DNA from 2 places in the Aeromonas sp. 130281 genome. Region 2 is predicted to be linked to the other one. Evidence: predicted binding sites of a transcription regulator. Region 2 holds the regulator's gene; the other holds the start of a gene.

Region 1 (5,931 bases), on a different contig from region 2:
CGATACCAGGTATCGATCAGCTTGTGCGCTTCCGAGTAGGAGGCGAAATCGGCCAGGGTCAGGTAGGGATCTCCCCCTTCCAGCAAGGAGCGCTTGATGGAGGCGAGCTCCCCCGGGCGACCCGGCGTGAAGTAGTCGGTGTCGAACCAGTCCAGCACCGCCTTGAGCTCGGAGTTGGCGTAGTAGAAGTCGTACGGATTGTAACCGCGCGCCTTCAGGGACTTCACCTCGTCCACGTTCAGGCCGAAGATGGCACAGTTCTCGGCCCCCGCCTCTTCGGCGATCTCGATGTTGGCGCCGTCCAGGGTGCCTATGGTGATGGCGCCGTTCAGTGCCATCTTCATGTTGCCGGTACCTGAGGCTTCATAACCTGCGGTGGAGATCTGCTCGGAGACATCCGCCGCCGGGATCAGCTTCTCGGCCAGGCTCACCCGGTAGTTCGGCATGAACACCACTTTCAGCTTGCCCTGGATGCGGGCGTCGTTGTTGACCCGCTCCGCCAGCTTGTTGATGGCGTAGATGATGTCCTTGGCCAGCTTGTAACCGGGCGCCGCCTTGGAGCCGAAGATGAACACCCGCGGGTGCATGTCATAGTCCGGGTTCGCCAGCAGACGGCGGTAGAGCGCCATGATGTGGATGAGGTTCAGTTGCTGGCGCTTGTACTCGTGCAGACGCTTGATCTGGACGTCGAAGATCGCCTCGGCCGAGACATCGATGCCGGTTTCCGCCTTGATGACCTTGACCAGCTTCTCCTTGTTGTGACGCTTGATGGTCATGAACTGCTGCTGGAACGCCTTGTCGTCGGCAAACTTGGTCACGCTGCGCAGCTTGTCCAGCTGCAGCGGCCACTCCTTGCCCACCACTTCGTTGTAGAGGGCGGCAAGCTCGGGGTTGCAGGCCAGCAGCCAGCGACGGGGGGTCACGCCGTTGGTGACGTTGCACATCTTCTCGGGCCACAGCTCGGCATACTCGGGGAAGAGATCCTCTTTCACCAGCTTGGAATGGATCTCGGCCACGCCGTTCACCTTGGAGGAGCCGATGACGCACAGGTTGCCCATGCGTACCTTGCGCACGTCCCCTTCTTCGATGATGGAGAGCTTGGCCTTGATGGCGTCGTTGCCCGGCCACTTGGGCTCCACCAGCTCGTTCAGGAAGCGGGCGTTGATCTCGTAGATGATCTCGAGATGACGGGGCAGCACCTTCTCGAACAGGCTGACGGACCACTTCTCCAGCGCTTCCGGCAGCAGGGTGTGGTTGGTGTAGGAGAAGACCTGATAGCAGATGGCCCAGGCGGCATCCCAGTTCAAGTCTTCCTCGTCCACCAGCACCCGCATCAACTCGGGGATGGCCACCGTCGGGTGGGTATCGTTGAGCTGGATGGCAATTTGCGCGGCAAAGTTGCGGAAATCCGAACCATGAACCCGCTTGTAGCGGCGCATGATGTCCTTGATGGAGCAGGCACAGAAGAAGTACTGCTGGATCAGGCGCAGCTCTTTGCCTGCATCTGTCTCGTCATTCGGGTAGAGCACCTTGGAGATGGTCTCGGCCTGGGCCTTCTCTGCCTGGGAGTCGATGTAGCCACCGGCGTTGAACACGTCCCAGTCGAAGAACTCGGAGGCGCGGGATTCCCACAGGCGCAGGATATTAACGGTGTGACCGCCAAAGCCCACCACAGGAATGTCCCAGGGCACCCCTTTGATCTTGCGACCGGCGTGCCACACCTTCTTCAGGCCGCCCTTGTCACCGAACACGGTTTCCACGTAGCCGTAGAGCGGGATCTCCTGCACCGACTCGGGGCGGCAGATCTCCCAGGGGTTGCCATATTCACGCCAGGAGTCCGGGCGCTCGATCTGGCGGCCATCCTGGATCTCCTGACGGAACAGGCCGTGCTCGTAATGGATGCCGTAGCCCACCGCCGGGTAATTCAGGGTGGCCAGGGAGTCGATGAAGCAGGCGGCCAGACGGCCCAGGCCGCCGTTGCCAAGGGCCATGTCCGGCTCTTGCTCGCACAGGTCGGTCAGTTCCAGACCGAGTTCACCCAGGGCCTCTTCGCAAGTCTTGTACAGGGAGAGGTTGTGCAGGTTGTTGGAGGTCAAACGCCCCATCAGGAATTCAGCAGAGAGATAGTGAATCGCACGAGTATCTTTCTTGAAGTGAGTCTGCTGAGTACGGGTCAGGCGCTCGTACACCTGTTCGTTGACGGCGGCAGCGGTCGCTTTCCACCATGCTTCGGGAGAGGCTTTCTGTTCGCTTGTACCCAAGGTAGAACGCAGGTGACGCACGATACTCGCCTTGAGCTGATCTTTATCCAGTTGGAGATCCTGGTCTGTCTTCTTCTTGGTAGCCATAAACCATTTTCCTTCGTTACAAATAAAAAATGTTATCCCCTTGAGGGACCGGCGCTGTTGTTATCTCAGAATATGTTCCGGCGTGGGCATACTAGCTAAAGCCGGGGGTTTAAAAGTTAACGTGAGTCACACTTTAACGTATAAAAATGACAGTTTCACCATGAAAACCCTTTCCTATATCCTCCCTGAACAAAATAAAAATAACCTTAAAAATCAAAACATTGAATGAAATACAAAAAGTTGGATTCATGAATAGGTTTTCAATGATTGCCAGCGGCTGAAAATACGTGAAAATAAGCGCCGACTCGGCCGGCGATGAAATCGCTTTCAATGCTTGGTGTATCAGCACGGCAATAAAAGGAAGCTGCCCCAATTGGGGCAGCTTCCTGAGCTGAATTAACCATGGGCCTTGAACTGGTTACTCATGGGGTCGTAGTGATAACCAATCTGCTGCAGACGGGTGGCCAGCTGATCCTCCGTCATGTCGTAGTAAGCCAGCAACTCTTCCAGACCATCGCACTCCAGCCGCAGCTTCTCGTTGATGATCCCGAGCAGAATATTGGCGTCCAGCCGTTGCAAGGTGCTCACATCCATCTTGGTCCCTCCTCTTGCCATACATACTGTATAACCATGAGCGCCGGCCCGCGCTTTGTCTACAGGTTAAAAAACACCCGCCCCATCATCGATATAAATAGTGTTTAAATTCAAATGGTTAATAAAAACCCCTGTTAGTCTGCTCACATTTTTAATCACAAACGCCTTGTCACTGGCATGAGATAGAACTACTGTATACGCATACAGCATGGTTATTCATACAGGACACACATATGAGCCAGCCCCTGAGTCACCGCCCACTCTCCTCCTCTGCCGGTGTGATCACCACCTGGCCCACCCGCCATCAGAGCAAGGCGGAGCATGAGCATCGACTGGCCATGGATCTCCATGAAGCCCCGTTGCTGGATGCGCTGGGAAGATTGAGCCAAAGCGACAGCGGCTGGATCCTGCTCATAGCGCCGCCAGGGCTGCCCGTAGCCAAGCAACTGCAGGCACAGGGAATCAATCCCGCCCGGGTACTGGTGGTTCACGGCCCCAAGATCAAGAACTGGCAACGTCTGCTGGAGCAGAGCCTGGCCAACGGCCATTGTGCCGCCGTCTTGACCTGGCTGCCCGAACGGGTTGCCCTGGATCGCAGCCGCCTCAGCACCCTGGGTCAGCGTGCCGGTGTCCTGACCCGCTTCTTCGAGCCCACCCCTTCCCAGGGCTCTCTCTGTTACGGTGGGCAGGACGTCTACCTGAACCATTGAGTCATATCGTGCCGACCCGGGCTGGCAGGGCTCCCCGCCCCAGCGTCAGTCTGGCAGGGCGGCAACCAAGACGAGAAAGGCGACCCTGGGGTCGCCTTCTGTCATATGGCCTGGGCTGCCATCTGCCCGGCGCCCCGCAGGGGCTTTTACCGGATCAGGCGAGCCTGGTATCCAGCTCGGCAATTTTGGCAGACCAGTAGGCCGGACCGGTTTCATGGATGTTGTTGCCCTGGGAGTCCACCGCCACTGTCACCGGCATGTCTTCCACCTCGAACTCATAGATGGCTTCCATGCCCAGATCGGCGAAGGCCACCACACGGGCCTTCTTGATGGCCTTGGCCACCAGGTAGGCGGCGCCACCCACTGCCATCAGATAGACGGCCTGGTGCTGCTTGATGCTCTCGACGGTTTTCGGACCCCGCTCGGACTTGCCTATCATGCCGATGAGGCCGGTTTCACCCAGCATCATGTCGGTGAACTTGTCCATCCGGGTGGAGGTGGTGGGACCGGCCGGGCCGACCACTTCGTCACGCACCGCATCGACCGGGCCGACGTAGTAGATGAAGCGGTTGGTGAAGTCGACCCCTTCCGGCAAGCCTTCGCCATTTTTCAGCATGTCGGCAATGCGCTTGTGGGCGGCGTCACGGCCGGTGAGGATCTTGCCGGACAGCAGCACGGTATCGCCGCTCTTCCAGCTGGCGAGCTCGGCCTTGGTGATGCCGTCGACATTGACCCGGCGCACGTTGCCGCCCGCTTCACGGGTGATTTCCGGCCAGTCACTCAGCCTCGGCGGAGTCAATTCGGCGGGGCCAGAGCCGTCGAGCTCAAAGTGAACGTGGCGGGTGGCGGCGCAGTTGGGGATCATCACCACCGGCTTGGAGGCGGCATGGGTCGGGGCGGATTTGACCTTCACGTCCAGCACTGTGGTGAGGCCCCCCAGCCCCTGGGCGCCGATCCCCAGCCGGTTGACCTTGTCATAGAGCTCGACCCGCAGCTTCTCTTCTGTGGTCTCTGGACCCCGGGCGATCAGCTCTTGAATGTCGATGTGCTCCATCAGGGCTTCCTTGGCGAGCACGGCCGCCTTCTCGGCGGTACCGCCGATGCCGATCCCCAGCATGCCAGGCGGGCACCAGCCGGCGCCCATGGTCGGCACGGTTTTGAGCACCCATTCGACCACGTCGTCGGAGGGGTTGAGCATCACCATCTTGGACTTGTTCTCGGAGCCGCCGCCCTTGGCCGCTATGCTCACTTCCACCTTGTCCCCCGGGATCATGTCGATGTGCACCACGGCAGGGGCGTTGTCCTTGGTGTTCTTGCGACTGCCGGCCGGATCCGCCAGCACGCTGGCACGCAGCGGGTTGTCCGGATTGGTGTAAGCGCGGCGAGTGCCCTCGTCCACCATCTCCTGCACCGTCATGTCGCTGTCCCACTGCACCTGCATGCCGATCTTGACGAAGCAGGTGACGATGCCGGTGTCCTGGCACAGGGGGCGATGCCCTTCGGCAGACATGCGGGAGTTGATCAGGATCTGGGCCAGGGCATCCTTGGCGGCCGGGTTGATCTCGCGGTCATAGGCAGCCTTGGCGGCGTGGACAAAATCGAGGGGGTGGTAGAAAGAGATGTACTGCAGGGCGTCAGCAATGGAATCGATAAAGTCCTGTTTTCTAATGATGCTCATATCATCCTCACTGGTCCTTGTCGTCGCTTGCGCGAGCAAGGGCTTCCATATGAGCCGGGCCTTCGGCAGGCGGCGAATGCGCACAGAGCCGGCGACTACGGCGTGTTTTTATAACGGTGTTTTTCTTAAAAATGCCGGCGGCCATGATACGCTTGAGCACCCGAACCGGCTAGGGAGCTGGGTGCAAACTGTTGCCTGTGTAACAAAAAATGAAACCAAGACTGCATATCCACCATTTCGATCCGCAAGCATCGCTTCACGCCCTGTTTGCCCGCTTGCAACACCAGGCCTGGGCCATCCTGCTGGAATCGGCAGGCCCAACGGGCGCCGACAACCGCTTTGACATCATCAGCGCCGATCCCCTTGCCACCCTGGAGACCCGGGGTGCCAGCACCTGCCTCACCCAGGCTGGCCACCAGAACCATCATGACGGCGATCCCCTCGCCCTGCTCGCCGAGACCCAACGAGCCCTGCTGGGGGAGCTGGTGCAGGATGAGCATGACCTGCCCTTCATCGGGGGCGCCCTGGGGCTCTTTGGCTACGATCTGGGCCGGCGATTCGAACGTCTGCCCGTCCAGGCCAGTGCAGACATCCAGGTTCC
Region 2 (5,931 bases):
GACCCAGTAGCCGCCGTCGCGCGCCTCGATCAGCTTCTGGCGTTGCAGCTCGGCCAGCAGGGCATCGACCAGCTCCGGCAGCTCGTCCTCTTCGTAGCGCAGGAACAGCTCTGTCTTGAGCAGCGGGTAGATGTCGATGCAGCGGGCGACGATCTCGCCGCGGGAGATCCCTTCGCAGCGCTCGATCAGGGCCGCCACCAGGGAGGGCAGGGCGAACAGGTGGAGTATGTTGTTGCGGTAGTAGGTCAGCAGGATCGCCTGATAGCGATCGAGGCTGATGATCTGCCCCAGCTTGTCCTCGCTCACCTCGAACTTGTTGAGCTCCATGGCCTGATCCAGCAGTGTCCTGGCATCCTCGTCCGGCATGGTGCTCTGGGGGCTGTAGGGCACCTGCTTGAGCAGGTCCAGATAGGTGTTGATCTGGGCCTGCAGCTCGTCCCGGGTCAGGGCATGGCGTTCGGCGGCCAGCAGCGCCAGGGCGCTCAGGGTCAGGCCGTTGACGGCGGCGGCATCGTTGATCCGGGTCATCAGCAGCTCGGCCAGCTGGTTGACGGTGGGGGCCATCCATTCGGGGCGCTCCTCCCGGCCAATGCTCTCCTTCCAGTGCGGCACGTGCTCGCCGAGGTAGCTGTTGAGGGTCAGCGGTTCGCCGAAGTTGACGAAGCCCCGGCCATAGTTGCGCAGCTTGCGCAGTATGCCGAGCACCTGCAGGAAGCTCTCCTTCTCCTTGCGGCTGCCCTTGAGCTCGTTGTGGTAGGTGTTCACCTCCATCACGTGCTCGTAGCCCAGATAGACGGGCACCAGGGTGACCGGCCTGTCCAGCCCGCGCATCATGGCCTGCAGCGTCATGGCCAGCATGCCGGTCTTGGGGGGCAGCAGGCGGCCGGTGCGCGAGCGACCCCCTTCGGTGAAGAACTCCACCGAGTAGCCCTTGGCAAACAGCAGGTTCAGGTATTCACGAAATACCGTGCTGTAGAGCGGGTTGCCCTTGAAGGTGCGGCGGATGAAGAAGGCGCCGCCGTGGCGGAAGATGGGGCCCGCCGGCCAGAAGTTGAGGTTGATGCCCGCCGCGATATGGGGCGGCACCATGCCCTGGTGATAGATGACGTAGGAGAGCAGCAGGTAGTCCATGTGGCTGCGATGGCAGGGGACGTAGACTATCTCGTGCCCTTCCTGGGCGAGCTGGCGCACCTGCTCGGCACCGTTGACCGAGAGGCCGCGGTAGAGCTTGTTCCACAGCCAGCCGAGGAAGCTCTCCCCGAGCCGGATCAGCCGGTAGGAGAAGTTGGAGGCGATCTCGTCCATGTAGCCATGGGCGCGCTTCTGGGCTTTTTCGAGGCTGATCCCCTCCCGTCTGGCCTCTTCCTCGATGGCCTGCTGGATCACGCTCGACTCCAGCAACTGCTTGAACAGCAGGTTGCGGTTCGGCAGCTTGGGACCGGTGGCCGCCAGTTGCTGGCGACTGAAGTGGGTGCGGGCCACCCGCGCCAGCTTGTGGGCGATGGCCTCGTCGGTGCCGTGCTTGTCCGCCATGTAGCGCAATGAGAGCGGCGGTGAGAAGCGCACCAGGTTTTCGCGCCCTTTCAGGATCACGATCAGCGCCTTCTTGAGCCGGTTCGGGGCCAGGCTGCTGATGATGTTCCAGCCGGAGGCTTCCTCGCCTTCCCGGCCGGGGGCGCGCCCCCAGAACAGGGTGACGGGCACCACCTGGATATCCAGCTCGGGATCCTGCTTGTGCAGGTCCAGCAGCTGGTGGAACTCCTGCAGGAAGGGCAGCGGCTTGTTGCGCGTGCCAAACAGGGGAGGCGGACGATCCAGACAGACGTAGCGCGGCAGCAGCTGGCCACCCAGTTCCAGCGGAGTGAAGGGGCCGGGCAGGCCGAGATCCTCGCAGCACTGTTGCAGGGTCATCAGGTCGGTGATCGAGCTGGTTTTCAGGGCGTAGACTATGGGTCTTGCCGGATCCAGCTTGAGCTCCGTGATGGGATTTTCCGGCAGGCTCTTGTGATTGACCAAGCCACTGACCGGCCATTGCAGGATGGCTCTGGAAATGTTCTGTCCAAGGGACATGTGCGTCTGCTCTCCAAAAAAATGCGGCGTGAGCATAGCAAATCACCGACGGCTTGTCGCCGAGAGGTAGGATGAGTGCCTTTTCAGGATAGAAGGTGCGGGATTTTTGCGACAAGGTGGGGACAAATATCAGCAACGCCTTGCCTTGGCCACAGCACTGTATATACTGCCAGTGTGCTGTATAAAAAGACAGGTGCCTATGCTATGAAACCCCTTACCCCCCGCCAGGCTGAAGTGCTGGAGCTTATCAAGGCGAACATGAGCGAGACCGGCATGCCGCCGACTCGCGCCGAGATCGCCCAGAAGCTTGGCTTCAAGTCGGCCAATGCGGCCGAGGAACATCTGAAGGCCCTGGCCAAGAAAGGGGTCATCGAGATCATGCCCGGCACCTCCCGCGGCATCCGTCTGCTGCTCGAGGAAGAGGAGGCTGCGCCAGAAGAGAACGGCCTGCCGCTCATCGGCAAGGTCGCGGCCGGCGAGCCCATCCTGGCCCAGGAGCACATCGAGAGCCACTATCAGGTGGATCCCGCCCTGTTCCACCCGCGGGCAGACTTCCTGTTGCGGGTGCAGGGCATGAGCATGAAGAACATCGGCATCATGGATGGGGATCTGCTGGCGGTGCACAAGACCCAGGAGGTGCGCAACGGTCAGGTGGTGGTGGCGCGTCTCGATGAAGACGTCACCGTCAAGCGCTTCCAGCGCAAGGGCAGCCAGGTGTGGCTGCTGCCGGAGAACGAGGAGCTCTCCCCCATCGAGGTGGATCTCTCCAGCCAGCATCTGACCATCGAAGGGCTGGCGGTCGGGGTCATTCGCAACGCCGACTGGATGTAGCCATCGAACATGCCAAGGGGCCTCCTGCGGGAGGCCCCTTCGTTTGTGCGTTTTCCCCGATCTCCTTTCCTCCCCGATCCCCGCCATTGCCGCCGCCCGGATCCACCGTAAACAGTACCGCCACGCATCGTGCATTTCGGATATATCCTTTGAGAAGGCCCGCAGTGTCATGGCCGGATAATCGCCATGACCTTGAGTGTGCCGCCAGGTCAGCATGGGTAGCAGGGATGCATCACGGCTGGGGCGGTGCGGGACAGGGAGAGTCGTCAGGCAGCAGGACGACTCAATACAGTCAGTACGCGACGGTGCCTGGTCTGCCTCCCGATGGCAGTCACACTGGTCGGCGTGGCCTGTTGAGCAAGGAGGACAGGTATGGCTTCAAGCTCGCCGTGGGATCCGGGTCCGGCCGCAACCGCAACCCCCGCATCCTCCATCACCCGATTCATCAAGGGCAGTCGGATGACGTGGTTTTATGCGCTCTGGGTCTATCACAAGGGCGATGGCTGGACCATCTGGCTGGGGTGCCCCAAGGACAAGATTGTCCGCCTGGTTCGTCTGTTCCGCCGCCACCACGACATAGGTTTGCCAGATGCCCCCTGGACGGCCCCGGTCATTCCGCTGCGCGCCACTATCCGGCGCCCCCAGGGGCAGCGAAGACTGCGACCCTGAGCCAGTCCCCCGAACAGTGTGTGAGCCCCACCCGGTGTGGGGCTTTTCTTTATCCCCGCCATGGCCGGGAGATAGTGGTTGTCTCCTCCCTATGGGGACCTTTCCTGACCGGGATCCGGACTCGGGACTAGGCAGAAACGGGGCCTGGCGGGTTACAATAGCCCTTCATTGGCCCCGCCATCTGGCTGGTTGAACTAGCAAGGTTCTGTTTTATATGGTTAAACCACGTTTTTCCCTGCTGTTGTTGCTCTTCGTCGGCAGCATAATGGCGGCTTATTACTGGAGCCAACCCTCCCTGCCTGCGCAGGCGGATTATTATCCGGTAGGGCGCGACATCAATCCCTTCACCCTCACGGATGGGGATGGGAAGCCCTTCACCGCCGCCAATCTGGCGGGGCACTGGACCTTCCTGTTTATCGGCTACACCTATTGTCCCGACGTCTGCCCGACCGCCCTGGCGGATCTGCGCTCCATCTACCCGGATCTGAAGAAGATCTCGCCCAGCAGCCAGGTGGTCTTCGTCTCGGCGGATCCCCAGCGGGACGACAGCGCTCGCCTCAAGAGCTACACCGCCTTCTTCCATCCGGAGTTCAAGGCGGCGACCGGCCCCCACCGCGCCCTCTTCCCCCTGGTGCGCAACCTTGGCCTCGTCTATTCCATCGTGGAGAGCGAACGCAAGGATTACCTCATAGACCACTCGGCCTCGATCGTGCTGATCAGCCCCGAGGGCAAGCTGGTGGCCATGTTCCGTCCCAAGGTGGCCCCGGGTGAGGTGCCTCATGTGGACATGCAGACCATGGTCTCCGACTTCGCACGCATAGTGCGGCTGGCCGACGAGTGAGACGCTGGCGCCGATTGTGCCTAGCTTGATGGCGTCCTGGCTGAGGGATCCTCGCCGCCACAGGGCCGTGTTTGCCCTGGCCCTGCCCATGGTGTTCTCCAACGTCACCACCCCCTTGCTCGGCCTGGTGGACACCTGGGTGATCGGTCATCTCGGTCAGGCCTGGTTCCTCGGGGGCGTCTCGGTCGGGGCAACCCTCATCAACCTCCTGTTCTGGCTGCTCGGTTTCCTGCGCATGTCCACCACTGGCCTGACCGCCCAGGCCCAGGGCGCCGCCAGCGCCGAGGGGCAGCTGGACACCCTGGCGCGGGCGCTCGGCCTCGCCGTCGGGCTGGGGCTGGCCCTGCTGTTGCTGGTGCTGCCTTTCTTGCCTGCCATCATAGGGCTCAGCGGGGGATCCCCCGAGGTGCAGGTCTATGCCGGCGACTATGTCTCGGTGCGGATCTGGAGCGCCCCGGCGGCCTTGTGCAACCTGGTCATCATGGGCTGGCTGCTGGGCATGCAGGATGCGCGCAGCCCCATGCTGCTGCTGATCCTGAGCAACCTGGTCAACATGGTGCTGGATGCCTGGTTCGTGCTGGGGCTGGGCTGGCAGGTCAGGGGGGTGGCTGCCGCCTCCCTGCTGGCGGACTACTGCTCGCTCGGGGTGGGGCTCTGGCTGGTGAGCCGCCGCCTGCGCCATCTCCCGGCCGAGGTGTGGCAGAACGCCTGGTCGCGCTGGTGGCAATGGCCCGCGGTGCGGCGGCTGCTCGGCCTGAATCGGGACATCTTCATCCGCTCCCTCTGCCTGCAGCTCTGTTTCGCCTTCATGACCCTGCAGGGGGCCAGGCTGGGGGACGTGGCGGTGGCCGCCAATGCGGTGCTGCTCAACTTCCTGATGCTGATCTCCTACGGGCTGGACGGTTTTGCCTACGCGGTGGAAGCCATGGTGGGGCGTGCCATAGGACGGCGGGACAGGCAGGGTCTGCGGGAGGCCATAGTCCTCAACCTGGGTTGGGCCTTGCTGATCGCGATCGCCTTCGCCCTGGGGTTTGCCCTGGGGGGGCGGCAGCTCATCGCCCATATCACCGACATCCCTGCGGTGATCGCCGAGGCGAACCGCCAACTGCCCTGGCTCATCGCCATGCCCTTGCTGGCGGTCTGGTGCTTCCTGCTGGATGGGGTCTTCATCGGGGCCACCCGGGCTCGCGAGATGCGCAACAGCATGCTGGTGGCGGTGTTTGCCGGCTTCTTCCCGATCTGGTGGCTGTGCCAGGGATGGGGCGTGGCGGCCTTGTGGGCCGCCATGGCGGCGCTGATGACAGGGCGGGGGCTGACTCTGGGCTGGCTATGCTGGCAACTGGAACGTGACGGCCGCCTGCTGGGTCAAGGCCGGGAACCCGCCTGACGGGGTCTCATGGTCGGTGCCGCCTCTGAAGGGCACCGCGCCGACGGAGGCTAGCGGGATCCCTCATAGCCAAACTGGCGCCAGCTCTCGTAGACGAAGACAGCGACCGCGTTGGCCAGATTCATGCTGCGGC

The links. The regulator LexA, encoded in region 2, represses DNA repair genes until DNA is damaged. The targets are predictions, from matches to a motif close to ANCTGTNTNNNNANACAGNT.
Region 1: the regulator LexA is predicted to act here: its motif matches at 3,132-3,151, upstream of AC1IN8_RS15350 (DUF4250 domain-containing protein).

Annotation. Positions count from the first base shown of each region.
Region 1 covers NZ_JBWVQS010000005.1:332,101-338,031, reverse strand. The annotation lists gene AC1IN8_RS15355 (glycogen/starch/alpha-glucan phosphorylase) at 1-2,348, opposite strand, end outside; gene AC1IN8_RS15350 (DUF4250 domain-containing protein) at 2,745-2,942, opposite strand; gene AC1IN8_RS15345 (cell division inhibitor) at 3,176-3,652, shown strand; gene AC1IN8_RS15340 (fumarate hydratase) at 3,807-5,330, opposite strand; gene pabB (aminodeoxychorismate synthase component I) at 5,540-5,931, shown strand, end outside.
Region 2 covers NZ_JBWVQS010000015.1:22,871-28,801, forward strand. The annotation lists gene plsB (glycerol-3-phosphate 1-O-acyltransferase PlsB) at 1-2,070, opposite strand, end outside; gene lexA (transcriptional repressor LexA) at 2,275-2,901, shown strand; gene AC1IN8_RS20750 (hypothetical protein) at 3,361-3,570, shown strand; gene AC1IN8_RS20755 (SCO family protein) at 3,785-4,411, shown strand; gene AC1IN8_RS20760 (MATE family efflux transporter) at 4,440-5,798, shown strand; gene trmL (tRNA (uridine(34)/cytosine(34)/5-carboxymethylaminomethyluridine(34)-2'-O)-methyltransferase TrmL) at 5,849-5,931, opposite strand, start outside.